Thermobifida alba: one gene and its partner. The protein of the gene in region 1 binds, or shares a complex with, the protein of each later gene. Links are inferred from orthologs where the notes say so. Each region holds a gene or a part of one and is shown on either strand. Other genes may lie near its edges.

Region 1 (6,288 bases):
ACCAGCCGCAAGACAATCGGCGGACACACGGCGACCCAGGCGAAACGCGCTGCCACGCCCCCGCCAAGACGCTGCTGCGACCCCGATTCCCGGTACCCCGCTCTTAGTGCGGTCTCTGCCGGTGGAGGCGTCCAAAGAACTGTCTCCATGATACCGCGCACGCGACCTGAAAGTCGCATCTACGGCCCTGTGATGGCCCCCAACGAACGAACGGAGCGGGAGCCGAGTCCCTACACGCACCCCACCCCGGTGTGAACGCCGCGATCGAATCAGTGCTGTCCGCACCTCCGCCGCCGACGGGTCGCCGCGCGACGGCTCCGTGACCTCGGATCAACGCACCCGCCACTGGCCTCGCTGCCCGCGTCGCCCCCCTCCCGGACCGCTGACCCTGATGGACCGCACGGTTCCGTGACCGAGCTCCTCGTTGAGCCGTCGCACCAGTTGGGGGGCCATCGCACGCATCTGGGTGGCCCAGGCGGGGGAGTCGACCGCGACCACCAGCTCCCCCTCGGCGTAGGTCTGGGGGCGGACGTGCTCGGCCAGGCGTTCACCGACGATCTGGGGCCAGCGGCCGAAGACGCCGCCGACGGCCACCTGTTCCTGCCAGCCGTGCTCGATCAGCCAGGCGCGCACGGCGTCGCCGAACGTCTGCGGCTCGCTGCGTCGGCGCGCCGGAGCCCGCCGGGGCCGGCGGGACTGCCCCTGGGGAGCGGCGCCGCGTTCCCTGGCTTCGGCGCGTGCCCTGGCCAACGCCTGGCGTGCCAGTTCCACGCCGCTGAGGCCGTCGGAACCCGCTCCTCCGTCCACAGGCTGTGGAGAGTCGGCTCGCCGCTCCGGCCGGTGCTCACCGTTCACGTTCCACCCTCCCGTCTCCGACCCGGAACCGCGCTCCCGACAGTTCTCCCGGAACGTCGCTGGGCACCGCGGCGCTCACCAGGACCTGTTCGGCGGTGCGGACGTGCTCGGCCAGGCGGCGCCGGCGTTCGGCGTCGAGTTCGGCGAAGACGTCGTCGAGGATGAGCACGGGATCGTCGCCGTCGGCGCGCAGCAGTTCGAATCCGGCGAGCCGCAGCGCCAACGCGTAGGACCACGACTCGCCCTGACTGGCGTAGCCCTTGGCGGGCAGGTCGTTCAGGTGCAACTGGAGGTCGTCGCGGTGCGGCCCCACCAGGCTGACGCCGCGCCGCAGCTCGTGGGGACGGGCCTCGGCCAGCGCGGCGCGCAGGATATCCACAAGCTGTGGACGGTCGGCGACCGAGAGGCCCCCCTCGGTCGCCGAGCAGCGGTAGTGCAGGCTGGGCGGCCCTCCCGAGGAGGTGAGTTCGCCGTAGGCCTTGGCGACCAGGGGCTGCAGTTCGGCCACCAGCATCAGCCGCGCCGCCAGCAGTTCGGCCCCGGTCTGCGCCAGGTGCTCGTCCCACACGTCCAGGGTGGACAGGTCGGGTTCGCTCCGCTGGAAGTACCGGGCCGAGGCCGACTTGAGCAACGCGTTGCGCTGCTTGAGCACGCGCTCGTAGTCGGAGCGCACTCCCGCGTACCGGGGGGCCCGTGCGGTCAGCAGGTCGTCCAGGAAACGGCGGCGTTCCCCCGGATCGCCCTTCACCAGGGCCAGGTCCTCGGGGGCGAACAGCACGGTCCGCAGGATGCCCAGCACGTCCCTGGGGCGGGTGCCCGCGGAGCGGTTCAACCGGGCACGGTTGGCCCGTCCCGGGTTGATCTCCAGTTCGATGAGGGTGCGCTGGTCGTGCCGGACGACGGCCGTCCGGATGATCGCCCGCTGTGCCCCCCGGCGGACCAGGGGGGCGTCGTGGGCGACGCGGTGGCTGCTGTGCGTGGCGACGTAGCCGACCGCCTCGACCAGGTTCGTCTTGCCCTGCCCGTTGGGTCCGACGAAGGTGCTGATCCCCGGCTCCAACTCCAGGTCCACGGTCTCGTAGGACCGGTAGTCGGCCAGTTGAAGGTGGGAGACGTACATCTGGCTGCTCCTACAGAAGCGGACCGGGTCCGCGCGGCCGTGTGCGCGAACCCGGGAGGTGCGGGGCGACCATGTCGTCCACAGGCTGTGGACCGCGGGACCTACTCGGCGGCCTTGGTCACCGCGTGTCCTCCGAACTGGTTGCGCAGCGCCGCGATGACCTTCATCGCGGGGCTGTCCTCCTGTCGGGAGGCGAACCGGGCGTACAGCGCGGCGGTGATGACCGGGGCGGGGACCGCGTGGTCCACAGCGGCCTGAACGGTCCAGCGCCCCTCGCCGGAGTCCTCGGCGTAGCCGCGCAGCCGGTCCAGTCCGGGGTCCTCCTCCAGGGCGCGGACCAGCAGGTCCAGCAGCCAGGAGCGCACCACGGTCCCCTCCCGCCAGCTGGCCAGGGTGCCGGGGACGTCCTCCACGATCCCGGAGGCGGCCATGAGCTCGTAGCCCTCGGCGAACGCCTGCATCATGCCGTACTCGATGCCGTTGTGGACCATCTTGACGAAGTGCCCGGCGCCGACCGCCCCGGCGTGCACGAAACCGCCGCCGCCGTCGGGGGTGAGTGCGTCGAAGAGGGGCTTGGCCCGCGCCACGTTCTCGGGGCTGCCGCCGACCATGATGCCGTAGCCGTTCTCCCGCCCCCAGACACCGCCGCTGACACCCGCGTCGAGGTACTCGATCCCGCGCCGGGAGAGCTCCTCGGCGTGCCTGCGGTCGTCCTGGTAGTGGGAGTTGCCGCCCTCGATGACGAGGTCGCCCTCCTCCAGCAGCGCGCCGAGCTCCCGGATGCTGCTCCGGGTGGGCTCGCCGGCGGGGACCATCAGCCAGACGATCCGCGGGGCCGACAGCCGCTCGACGAGTTCGGCGACGGACCCCACATCGCGCACGTCGGGGTTGAAGTCGAAACCGACGACGTCATGGCCCTTGTCGCGCAGCCGCGCGGCCATGTTGCCGCCCATCTTTCCGAGGCCGATCATGCCGAGTTGCATGCTCGCGTTTCCTTACTCGTACCCAGGTTGTGGATCGGTGGGGTGGCCGGCGCGGTCTCGGTCAGTTGGACAGCCGCACGGGCATGATCAGGTACCGGTAGTCCGACACGGTGCCGTCGTCGGCGGCCTTGCCGGTGATGACGGCCGGTTTGGTGGAGGTGGTGAACTGCAGGCGGGCCACGTCCGACTCGATCGCGTTCAGCCCGTCGAGCAGGAAGGTGGAGTTGAAGGCGATCTGGATGTCGTCGCCCTCCAGGTTCGCCTCCAGTTCCTCGACGGCCTGGGCCTCCTCGCCGGTTCCCGCCTCAAGCACCAGCCGGCCGCTGTTGAAGGCCAGCCGCAGGGGGGTGTTGCGCTCGGCGACCAGCGAGACGCGCTTGACGGCCTCGATGAACTCCGCCTTCTGCACCTCGGCCACGGAGTTGAAGGACTCCGGGAGCAGCTTGCGGTACTTGGGGAACTCCCCGTCGAGCAGCCGGGTCGTGGTACGCCGTCCCCCGCCCTCGAAGCCGATCATGCCCTCTCCACCGTTGTCCGCGGTGGACAGCGCGATGGACACCTGGGCTCCGCCGGTCAGCGACTTGGCGGTGTCGGCGAGGGTCTTGGCCGGGACGAGCGCGACCGCGGACACGTCGGGGTCCTCGGGGGTCCAGGTGAGCTCCCGGACGGCCAGGCGGTAGCGGTCGGTGGAGGCCAGGGTCACGGTGGAGCCCTCGATCTCCACACGCACGCCGGTGAGCATCGGCAGGGTGTCGTCGCGTCCGGCGGCGACCGCCACCTGGCTGACCGCGGCGGCGAAGGCGTCGCTGAGCACCGATCCGGTCAGCGCGGGCATGGCGGGAAGCGTCGGGTAGTCCTCCACGGGGAGGGTGAGGATCGTGAACCTCGCGCTGCCGCAGGAGACGACGACCTTGGCCCCGTCCGTGCTGACCTCCACAGTCTGTGGAGGGAGGTTGCGCACGATCTCGGCGAGCAGTTTGCCCGACACGAGGATCCGGCCCGGCTCGTCGATGTCGACGTCGACCGATACCTGGGCGGAGACCTCGTAGTCGAAGCTGGACAGCTTGAGCCGCTGCCGTTCGCCCTCGTCCTCGGCGTCCAGCAGCATCCCCGCGAGGACGGGCACCGACGGGCGGACCGGCAGAGTGCGAGCGGTCCAGGCGACAGCCTCCGCGAGCACGTCGCGTTCGACCCGGAACTTCACGATCGGTCTCTCTTTCCTCGACTACCACGAAACCGCCGACCGACGCCCTGGGCGCACGTGTCGGCGCTCCCGGGGCCGACGGACGGGAGCGTCCGCGTCGGGTTGTCGGTCAGAGCATCAGGGGTGAGTTCACCACGGTACCCCGATTCGGGCGCGAGTGTACGCCTGTCGGATGTCGAGTCGGAGCCGACTCTCCTGCGAAGACAGGGGTGGGGGAGGAGGCCGCGCGGAGCGGAGCGTTATCCACAGAAATGGGCCGAGCCCGTTTACTGAGCCACGAGATCTCTCTCTGTGGCGCAGTAGTAATAGGGGCTGTGGATACTGTGGACAACCCTTGTTTCCGCAGCTCACTGCAGAGATTTCTGTCCACAGAGCATGTGGACGATGCGTGTGGAAAACTCGGCGTCCTGTGGACGGGGAACGGTTGTCCCCAGGTCATCCACAAGTCGTCCACAGGTTATCCACGGCTTTACCCACAGATCCACTCATGGGATGACTGGATGTCAAGGTGGGTTATACACAGCGTATCCACAGGCTGTCCACAGGAAAACGTGACTTGTCCCCAGGGTTATCCACGGCTTATCCACAACTTGGGATGTGCTAGACGCCCGCCGGGAACAGCGGACCGGAGCGGGGTCCGGGAGCACGGGCCGCGACGAGGTGAGTGGATTCACAGTGGTGGCCGCGGCCTTGGTCCGCCCGTGACGCTTCCGTGGGGGACCGTCCCGGGGCGCGGACCAGGACGCGCCCCGGGGAGCAGCGGGGTCAGATGTTGTGGGACTGCTGCTTGATGCGGTTGGTGAGTTCGGTGACCTGGTTGTAGATCGAACGGCGCTCCGCCATCAGGGAGCGGATCTTGCGGTCGGCGTGCATCACCGTGGTGTGGTCCCGGCCGAACTGCTGACCGATCTTGGGCAGCGACAGGTCGGTGAGCTCCCGGCACAGGTACATCGCGATCTGCCGCGCGGTGACCAGGACCCGCGAGCGGGAGGTGCCGCACAGGTCCTCGGGGGTCAGACCGAAGTACGAGGCGGTCTGCGCCATGATCTCCGCTGCAGTGATCTCGGGGACCTCGTCGCTGGGGATCAGGTCCCGCAGCACGATGCCGGTCAGGTGCAGGTCGACCGACTGCCGGTTCAGGCTGGCGAACGCGGTGACCCTGATCAGGGCGCCCTCCAGCTCCCGGATGTTGGTGGAGATCTTGCTGGCGATGAACTCCAGGACCTCCGGAGGCGCGGCCAGCCCCTCCTGGGCCGCCTTCTTGCGCAGGATCGCGATCCGCGTCTCCAGCTCGGGCGGCTGGACGTCGGTGATCAGCCCCCACTCGAACCGGTTGCGCAGCCGGTCCTCCAGGGTGACGAGCTGCTTGGGGGGCCGGTCCGAGGAGATGACGATCTGCTTGTTGGAGTTGTGCAGGGTGTTGAAGGTGTGGAAGAACTCCTCCTGCGTCTGCTCCTTGTTCTCCAGGAACTGGATGTCGTCGACCAGCAGCACGTCGATGTCCCGGTAGCGGCGGCGGAACCCGTCGGCCTTGCCGTCCCGGATGGAGTTGATGAACTCGTTGGTGAACTCCTCGGAACTGACGTAGCGGACCCGCGCGCCGTCGTAGAGCCGCTGGGTGTAGTGGCCGATCGCGTGCAGCAGGTGGGTCTTGCCCAGTCCGGAGCCGCCGTAGACGAACAGGGGGTTGTACGCCTTCGCCGGCGCCTCGGCCACCGCGACCGCAGCGGCGTGCGCGAAGCGGTTGCTGGAGCCGATGACGAAGGTGTCGAAGGTGTACTTGGGGTTCAGCTGCCCGGGGCCGCCCGGTTTGCTGGCCGAGGACCCGTCCCCCGGGTCGGGGGCGCCCGGCGGAGGGGCCACGGGAGGCTGGTCCGGGACGGGGACGCCGTGCTCCGCCCCGGCGTCCTGCGGACGGTTTCCGGGGTCCGGGTGGCGGACGTTCTCCCAGGGGCGCGGGGTCTCCCAGCGGTTGGGGGGATCCCAGTGGGCGGAGTGGTCCCAGCTCCGGTAGCGGGGGTCGGGCTCGGCCTCGGGGACCGGCGGGGGCGGGGTGGGGCGGCCGTGGTCGGCCGGGGAGTCGTGCCACCCCGAGGCGAGCAGGTCCTGGCCGTGGGGAGGGGTGG
Region 2 (6,218 bases), 3.4 Mb from region 1 along the record:
GGCAGTCCGCCCCGCTTCTCCCTGGGGCCGCTGCGCCCCGGGGAGAAGCGGACGTTCTCCTACCGGCTGCGCTCGCACGCGCGCGGCCGCTACCCGATCGGCCCGCTGGTGCTGGTCGTCACCGACCCGCTGGGCTGCGCCCGCCTGGAGCGCCCCCTCGGCCCGGAGACGTCGCTCCTGGTGTTCCCCCGGACCGTGGAGCTTCCCGTCGTGGCACGCCTCGGCGCGACGGCCGCGGACGGACCGCGTCCCAGCCCCGTGCCCGCCGGCGTCGACGGGGGGACCACGCCGCGCCCCTACCGTCCCGGCGACGACGTGCGCCGGGTGCACTGGCGCTCCACCGCACGACGCGGCCACCTCATGGTGCGCAGCGAGGAGCAGCGGCGGCTCGACCGCAGCACCGTCCTGGTGGACCTGCGCCCGGCCGCGCACACCGCCTCCTCGGTGGAGGACGCGGTCGTCCTGGCCGCGTCGGTCGCCGTGCACCTCGCCGACCGGGGGCACCGGCTGGGCCTGCTGGGCGGGGGCGTCGGGCCGGCCGTGGAGGCGCGCCACCGCGACACGGTCCTGGAGGCGTTCGCGCTGGCCCGTCCCGTCGCGGCGCCCTCCCTGCTGGAGGACGTCGCCCGACTGTCGCGCAGCCCGGTGAGCGGCCGCGGAACGCTGGTGGCGGTGCTGGGGGCGCTCACCCCCGAGGAGTCGGCCGCCCTGGCGGCCTGCCGCAGCGGCCGGTCGGGCAGGCGGATCGCGATCCTGGTGCCGCAGGCCCCGTGGCCGGAGGAGGCACGCCGGTGGGCCGTCCACCGGCTGGCGGAGGCCGGTTGGCGGGTGCTGTGCCCCGACCGTGTCGCCGACCTGCCCGAGCTGTGGCGGAGCGCGGGGGAGGCCCGGTGAGGCCCGTCGCCCAGGCCCTCCCGGCCTGCCTGCTGTCCCTGGCCACGGCGGTCGCGGCACTGTGCGCGCTTCCTCTGCTGGGTCCGCTCTTCGCGGACGCCGACTGGTGGCGGGGACCGGCCTCGGCGGTGGTCCTCCTGGCCGTCGTGGGCGCGGCCGCGCAGTGGGTCCGCCTGCCCGCCGCGGTGGCCCCCGTCCTGCAGCTGGTCGCGCTGACCGCGGCGGTGACCGCCCGTCACGCGCCCGACGCCGCACTGCTGGGGGTCCTGCCCACGCCGGCGGCGGCGAAGCGGCTGATCGGCCTCGTCCTCGCCGGTGTCCTCGACATCCGGACCAACGTCATCCCGGTTCCCGCCACGGACGGGATCGTCCTGCTGGTGACCCTGCTGCTGGGGGTGCTCACCGTCTCCGCCCACCTGATGGCGGTGGCGCTGCGCGTGCCGGGGGTGGCCGGCGCCGCCCTGCTGTCCCTGGTCGCCGTCCCGCTGACGGTGCACCACGAGGGGGTGGGCCGGAGCGCGTTCGCCACCGCCGCCGCGGGGTTCCTGCTGCTGTTCGCCGTCGACTCGGCGGTCCGGGCGGCGGCCTGGGGGCCCCGCACGACCCCGCGGGGCGGCCGGGAGGCCCGGGGCCGGGCGGCCGTCGCGGCGGGGCTGTGGGGGCTCGGGGCCGCGGGGACCGCCGCGGTCTGCGTGGTGCTGGCCCTGCTGGTGCCCGCCCTCGTGCCCGGACTGGCCAGCGGCTCGGTGTTCTCCCTGGTCGAGCAGTTGCGGGCGGGCGGACGGACGGTGACCACGGTGGACCCGCTGACCAGTCTGCGCGGCTCCCTGTCCTCGCACGGCAACCGCCGGGTCCTGGAGTACCACACCAGCGACCCCGACCCCGAGTACCTGCGCACGCACGTGCTCGACACCTTCGACGGCGAGACCTGGACGATGTCGCCGGTCGAGGCTGCTGCGGAGGACCGGCTCAACGGGACGATCCCCCGCTCCCCGGGGCTTTCCGGCGGCTCCGCCGGCACCTCGGTGACCACGGACGTCACCGTCTCCGCCGAGGTCCGCGGCATGGACTTCCTGCCGTTGCCCTACCCCAGCAGCGACGTGCAGGTGACCGGCGAGTGGTACGTCGACCCCGACACGCTCATGGTGTTCTCCCCCGACGGGGAGGCCGCCGGACTGACCTACCGGGTGACCAGCACCGCCTCGACGCCGGACGGGGACGCCCTGCGCTCGGCCGCCTCCGCGGCGTCCCTGCGGGTCGACCAGCGCTACCTGGACCTCCCGCCGCTGTCGGCGGAGGTGGCCCGGCTGACCGAGGACATCACCGCCGACGCCGCCTCCCCCTTCGACCAGGCGCTCGCCCTGCAGGACTGGTTCACCGGCGGCGACTTCACCTACGACCTGGACCCGCCCCGGGTCCCCGGCGGCACCGACCCGCTCGCCCACTTCCTGCTGGACAGCAGGACCGGCTACTGCCAGCACTTCGCCTCGGCGATGGCCGTCATGGCCCGGCACCTGGGCATCCCCGCGCGGGTCGCGGTGGGCTACACCGCGGGCGAACACGTCGGCTCCGACCGGTGGACGGTGCGGGAGAGCGACGCCCACGCCTGGCCCGAACTGTACTTCGCGGGGTACGGCTGGCTGCGGTTCGAGCCGACCCCCGGGGCGGGCCAGCCGAACGCCGCGCCTCCCGACTACGCCGCGGCCGCGCCGGAGCGGACGCCCGCCGGGGAACCGCGGGAGACCGCCGGGCCCGAACCGTCCACCGCGCCGGAGCGGACGCCCGCCGGGGAACCGCAGGAGACCGCCGCGGGGGAGGACTCCCGGGACGGGGAGCGGTTCAGCGCCGACCCCGCCGCGGACGCGGACTCCGTCGACGGCGGGTGGGGGGCCGCCGCGTTCGCGGCCGCCGCGGCCGTGGCCGCCGCTCTCCTGGCCGTGCCCGCGCTGGTTCGGCACCTGGTCCGCGCGCTGCGGTGGCAGCGGAGCCGGGGCGCGGCCGAGTCGGCGCGGGCCGCCTGGTCGGAACTCCGCGACGACCTGGTCGACCTGGGCTGGGAGTGGAACCCGGCGCACAGTCCGCGCACCGTGGAGCGCCTGCTGCTCGCCCGGGGGCCGGTGGCCGACCGGGCCCGTGCGGCACTGCACCGGATCGTGGCTGCGGAGGAGGCGGTGCGTTACGCCCCGCACACCCCCGCCGTCCCGGACCTGGCCGAGGACTGCCGCACCGTGCGGCGGGCGCTGGCCGCGTCGTCCCCGCCGCTGTCCCGCGTCCGCGCGGTCCTGCTGCCCCGGTCGCTGTGGGCGTCGCGGCCGCGGCGCGTGGACGCACGGGGGATGCAAACGCGTGGGGGTCGCGGTGCCCACCGCGACCCCCACGCGTGACGGAAGTCAACCAGCCCGCACCCGGCGGGCCCCTCCTAGTGTTCGCCTTCCTGGCGGCGGCGCCAGCGCTCCTCGAAGCGGTCCATCATCCCGGGGCGCTGACGCTTCGGCCCCCTGTCGGCACCGACGGAGGCGCTCCCGGCGGCGCGCCGCCACCCGGACAACCCCCACAGCGCACACACCAGCATGATGACGAAACCGACGACGCTGACCGGTACCGCCTGAAAGACCATGCCTCCCAGGAGGAGGCCGATGCCGGCCACGAAGCCGAACGACGCCTTGACGAGCCGACGCTTGTAGTGGACCTGCGGGTTCGTCTGCCGCACGGTGTTGGCGAACTTCGGGTCCTCCGCATACAGCGCCCGCTCGATCTGTTCGAGCATGCGCTGCTCGTGTTCAGAGAGCGGCACGGCGCCTCCCAAAAGCAGTCCCCGGGTGGGGCAACGGGTGCTGAACAACTATCTGATGGCCAGTGATATGCCCAGAATAAGGGGACTTAGCGCTCTGTGAAAAGAAAAGATACGCGCTCTGGCCCCTTCCATCGACCACAGTACCCTCGACCACGCTGGCTTTCACCAGCCCGCCCCCTCTCCCCATCGTTCCGGGGAATCGTGTCCTCGGTCCGGCCCGCTCCGGCCGGCCCCATCACATACAACACTCGCGGAACGAAAAAGTTGCCGTATCATACGTCATCTTCGTCACAGAAAGCCAACGACGCTGGTCTGAGCGCTCCGTCCCCGAAACGGCGCACCACCTCGTCCTGGAGCTTCTCGACCGTGCGCCAGCTCGGCCCGTCCTCGTCCAGCGCCAACTGGTGGTGGACGCGGTCCGCGGGCACCAGTCCCTCCACTCTGACGCCCACCAGCCGCAGCGGGGTTCCGAGCAGCCCGGAGGCCGCGTAGAGTTCCCGGGCGACCGCGGCGATCCGCCTGGCCACGTCGGTGGGTTCGGACAGGGTCCGGGAGCGGGTGACCGTGCTGAAGTCGGCCCGGCGCAGCTTGACCCCCACCGTGCGTCCGGCCTGCCCCGCGGCGCGGAGCCGGCGCGCGACCCTCTCGGCCAGCCGCAGCAGTTCCCGGCGGATCTGCTCGGGGTCGTGGACGTCGGTGTCGAAGGTCTCCTCGGTGCTGATGCTCTTGTCGACGGTCTCGGCGGTGACCGGCCGGGGGTCGCGTCCCCACGCCAGTTCGGCGAGCTGGCTGCCCAGCGCCCGGCCCAGCTCGTGGCGGAGCGTGTCGGGCGGGGTGCGGGCGACGTCGCCGACGGTGCGCAGCCCCATGCGCCGCAGCGCCTGCTCGGTGCGCTCCCCCACCCCCCACAGCGCCCCGACGGGCAGCGGGTGCAGGAAGTCGGTGACGTGCTCGGTGGGGACCAGCAGCAGGCCGTCGGGCTTGCAGCGGGTGGAGGCGAGCTTGGCGACGAACTTGGTGGCCGCCACCCCGACCGAGCAGGTGAGCCCCTGCTCGGCGCGGACCCGGGCGCGGATGAGCTGGGCGATGTGCGTCGGACCGCCGCCCAGGCGGCGGTCCGCTCCGGCCACGTCCAGGAACGCCTCGTCGACCGAGAGCTGCTCCACCTGCGGGGTGATCGAACGCAGGAGGTCCATGACGCGGGCGGAGACGCGCCGGTAGGTGGCGCCGTCGGGCGGGAAGACCACCGCCTGGGGGCAGAGCCGCAACGCCCGTGACATGGGCATCGCCGAGTGCACGCCGTGGCGGCGGGCCGGGTAGTTGGCGGCGGCGACCACGCCGCGCGGTCCGGTGCCGCCCACGATCACCGGCCGCCCCCGGACCTCGGGGTGGCGCAGCTCCTCCACGCTGCTGAAGAAGGCGTCCATGTCGATGTGCAGCACGGTGCAGTCGGCGTCGTCGACGGGACGGCCGTCCAGCGGGACGATGCCGCGCCCGGTCAGGACGCCGCGCACGGGCTCGCCGCGTTCGAGCTGTCGACGGCTCATCGGCCCTCCTCCCCGGCACGGTGTCGGTGCTGTTCTACCAGGGAGGGTGGACAGTCCGGCCGGGGCGGGTCAGGCGGGCCGCCGCGCGAGCAGGTGCAGCTGGGTGGCGATGCCCGACAGCTCCGGGTGGACCGACGCCGCCTTCTCCAGGGCCACCAGGACCTCGGGGGTCTGCGGGTCCTCGAACACCCGGCCGGGGAGCAGGTCGCCCAGCACCCGCACCCCGCGCAGGCCGCCCGGGTCGAGTCCGGCCTCGCGGACCAGGGCGGTGAGGCGTTCGGCGGTGAGGCGGCGCGGCATCGGGTCGCCCGGACCCCAGCGCCCCTCGGGGGACTCCAGCAGCGCCAGCGCGTCGGCGAGGTGTCCGGCCAGGGCCCGGTGCAGCACCGCCGCCACGGCGTTGGCCGTCATCACGCTGACCGTTCCCCCGGGGCGGGTGACGGAGACGACGTCGCGCAGCGCGGCCAGCGGGTCGTCCACGTACTCCAGGACGTTGTGCACCAGGACCAGGTGCGCGCTGGCCTCGGGGAGCAGGTCGCCCAGGTCCCGGGTGTCGCCCTGGACCGCGTTCACCCGCACCCCGGCCTCGGCCGCCCGGCGTTCCAGGGCGGCCAGCGAGTCGGGGCTGGGGTCGACGACCGTCACGCGGTGGCCGAGTTCGGCGAGCGGTACGGCGGCACCGCCGGTGCCGCCGCCCGCGTCGACGATCTCCAGGGGAGCGGCGGACTCCTCTGCCGCCCGCGCCAACTCCGCGGTCAGCGCCTCCCAGACGACTGCGGTGCGTGCGGCGCTGGAGGCGCGCCGGGGGCCGACGGTGGAGGAGTCCACGATGCGAGTCCTTTCCCCGCCCCGCGTGCCCGGGGCGACGCTACAGCGACAGCGATGCCTTGTTCTCCATCAGGCGGGAGAGCAGGCCGTTGACGAAGACGGGCGACTCGTCGGTGGACAGTTCCTTGGCCATCGCCACCGCCTCCGCGATCGCC

What was found.
Region 2: the proteins of dnaN (region 1) and FOF52_RS02270 are in contact, whole or in part, in a solved structure (PDB 1OK7), measured with the Escherichia coli proteins. The link is inferred for Thermobifida alba from one-to-one orthologs.

Annotation. Positions count from the first base shown.
Region 1 is NZ_CP051627.1:3,853,151-3,859,438, reverse strand. Bases 2,092-5,087 are described here. They hold dnaN (DNA polymerase III subunit beta), read right to left. Parts: upstream 4,163-5,087; coding sequence 3,020-4,162; downstream 2,092-3,019. Other genes in these bases: dnaA (chromosomal replication initiator protein DnaA), read right to left, coding at 4,928-5,087; gnd (phosphogluconate dehydrogenase (NAD(+)-dependent, decarboxylating)), read right to left, coding at 2,092-2,958. In the rest of the region: FOF52_RS17160 (DciA family protein), read right to left, coding at 331-807; DNA replication/repair protein RecF, read right to left, coding at 845-1,975; more of gnd, read right to left, coding at 2,077-2,091; more of dnaA, read right to left, coding at 5,088-6,288. UniProt on the Escherichia coli protein: Confers DNA tethering and processivity to DNA polymerases and other proteins. Acts as a clamp, forming a ring around DNA (a reaction catalyzed by the clamp-loading complex) which diffuses in an ATP-independent manner freely and bidirectionally along dsDNA.
Region 2 is NZ_CP051627.1:494,195-500,412, reverse strand. The notes cover bases 3,099-6,024. They hold FOF52_RS02270 (DNA polymerase IV), read right to left. Parts: upstream 5,236-6,024; coding sequence 3,961-5,235; downstream 3,099-3,960. Other genes in these bases: FOF52_RS02265 (methyltransferase domain-containing protein), read right to left, coding at 5,305-6,024; FOF52_RS02275 (DUF3040 domain-containing protein), read right to left, coding at 3,314-3,688; FOF52_RS02280 (transglutaminase TgpA family protein), read left to right, coding at 3,099-3,278. In the rest of the region: FOF52_RS02285 (DUF58 domain-containing protein), read left to right, coding at 1-894; more of FOF52_RS02280, read left to right, coding at 891-3,098; more of FOF52_RS02265, read right to left, coding at 6,025-6,063; transcription antitermination factor NusB, read right to left, coding at 6,104-6,218. UniProt on the Escherichia coli protein: Poorly processive, error-prone DNA polymerase involved in translesion repair and untargeted mutagenesis. Copies undamaged DNA at stalled replication forks, which arise in vivo from mismatched or misaligned primer ends.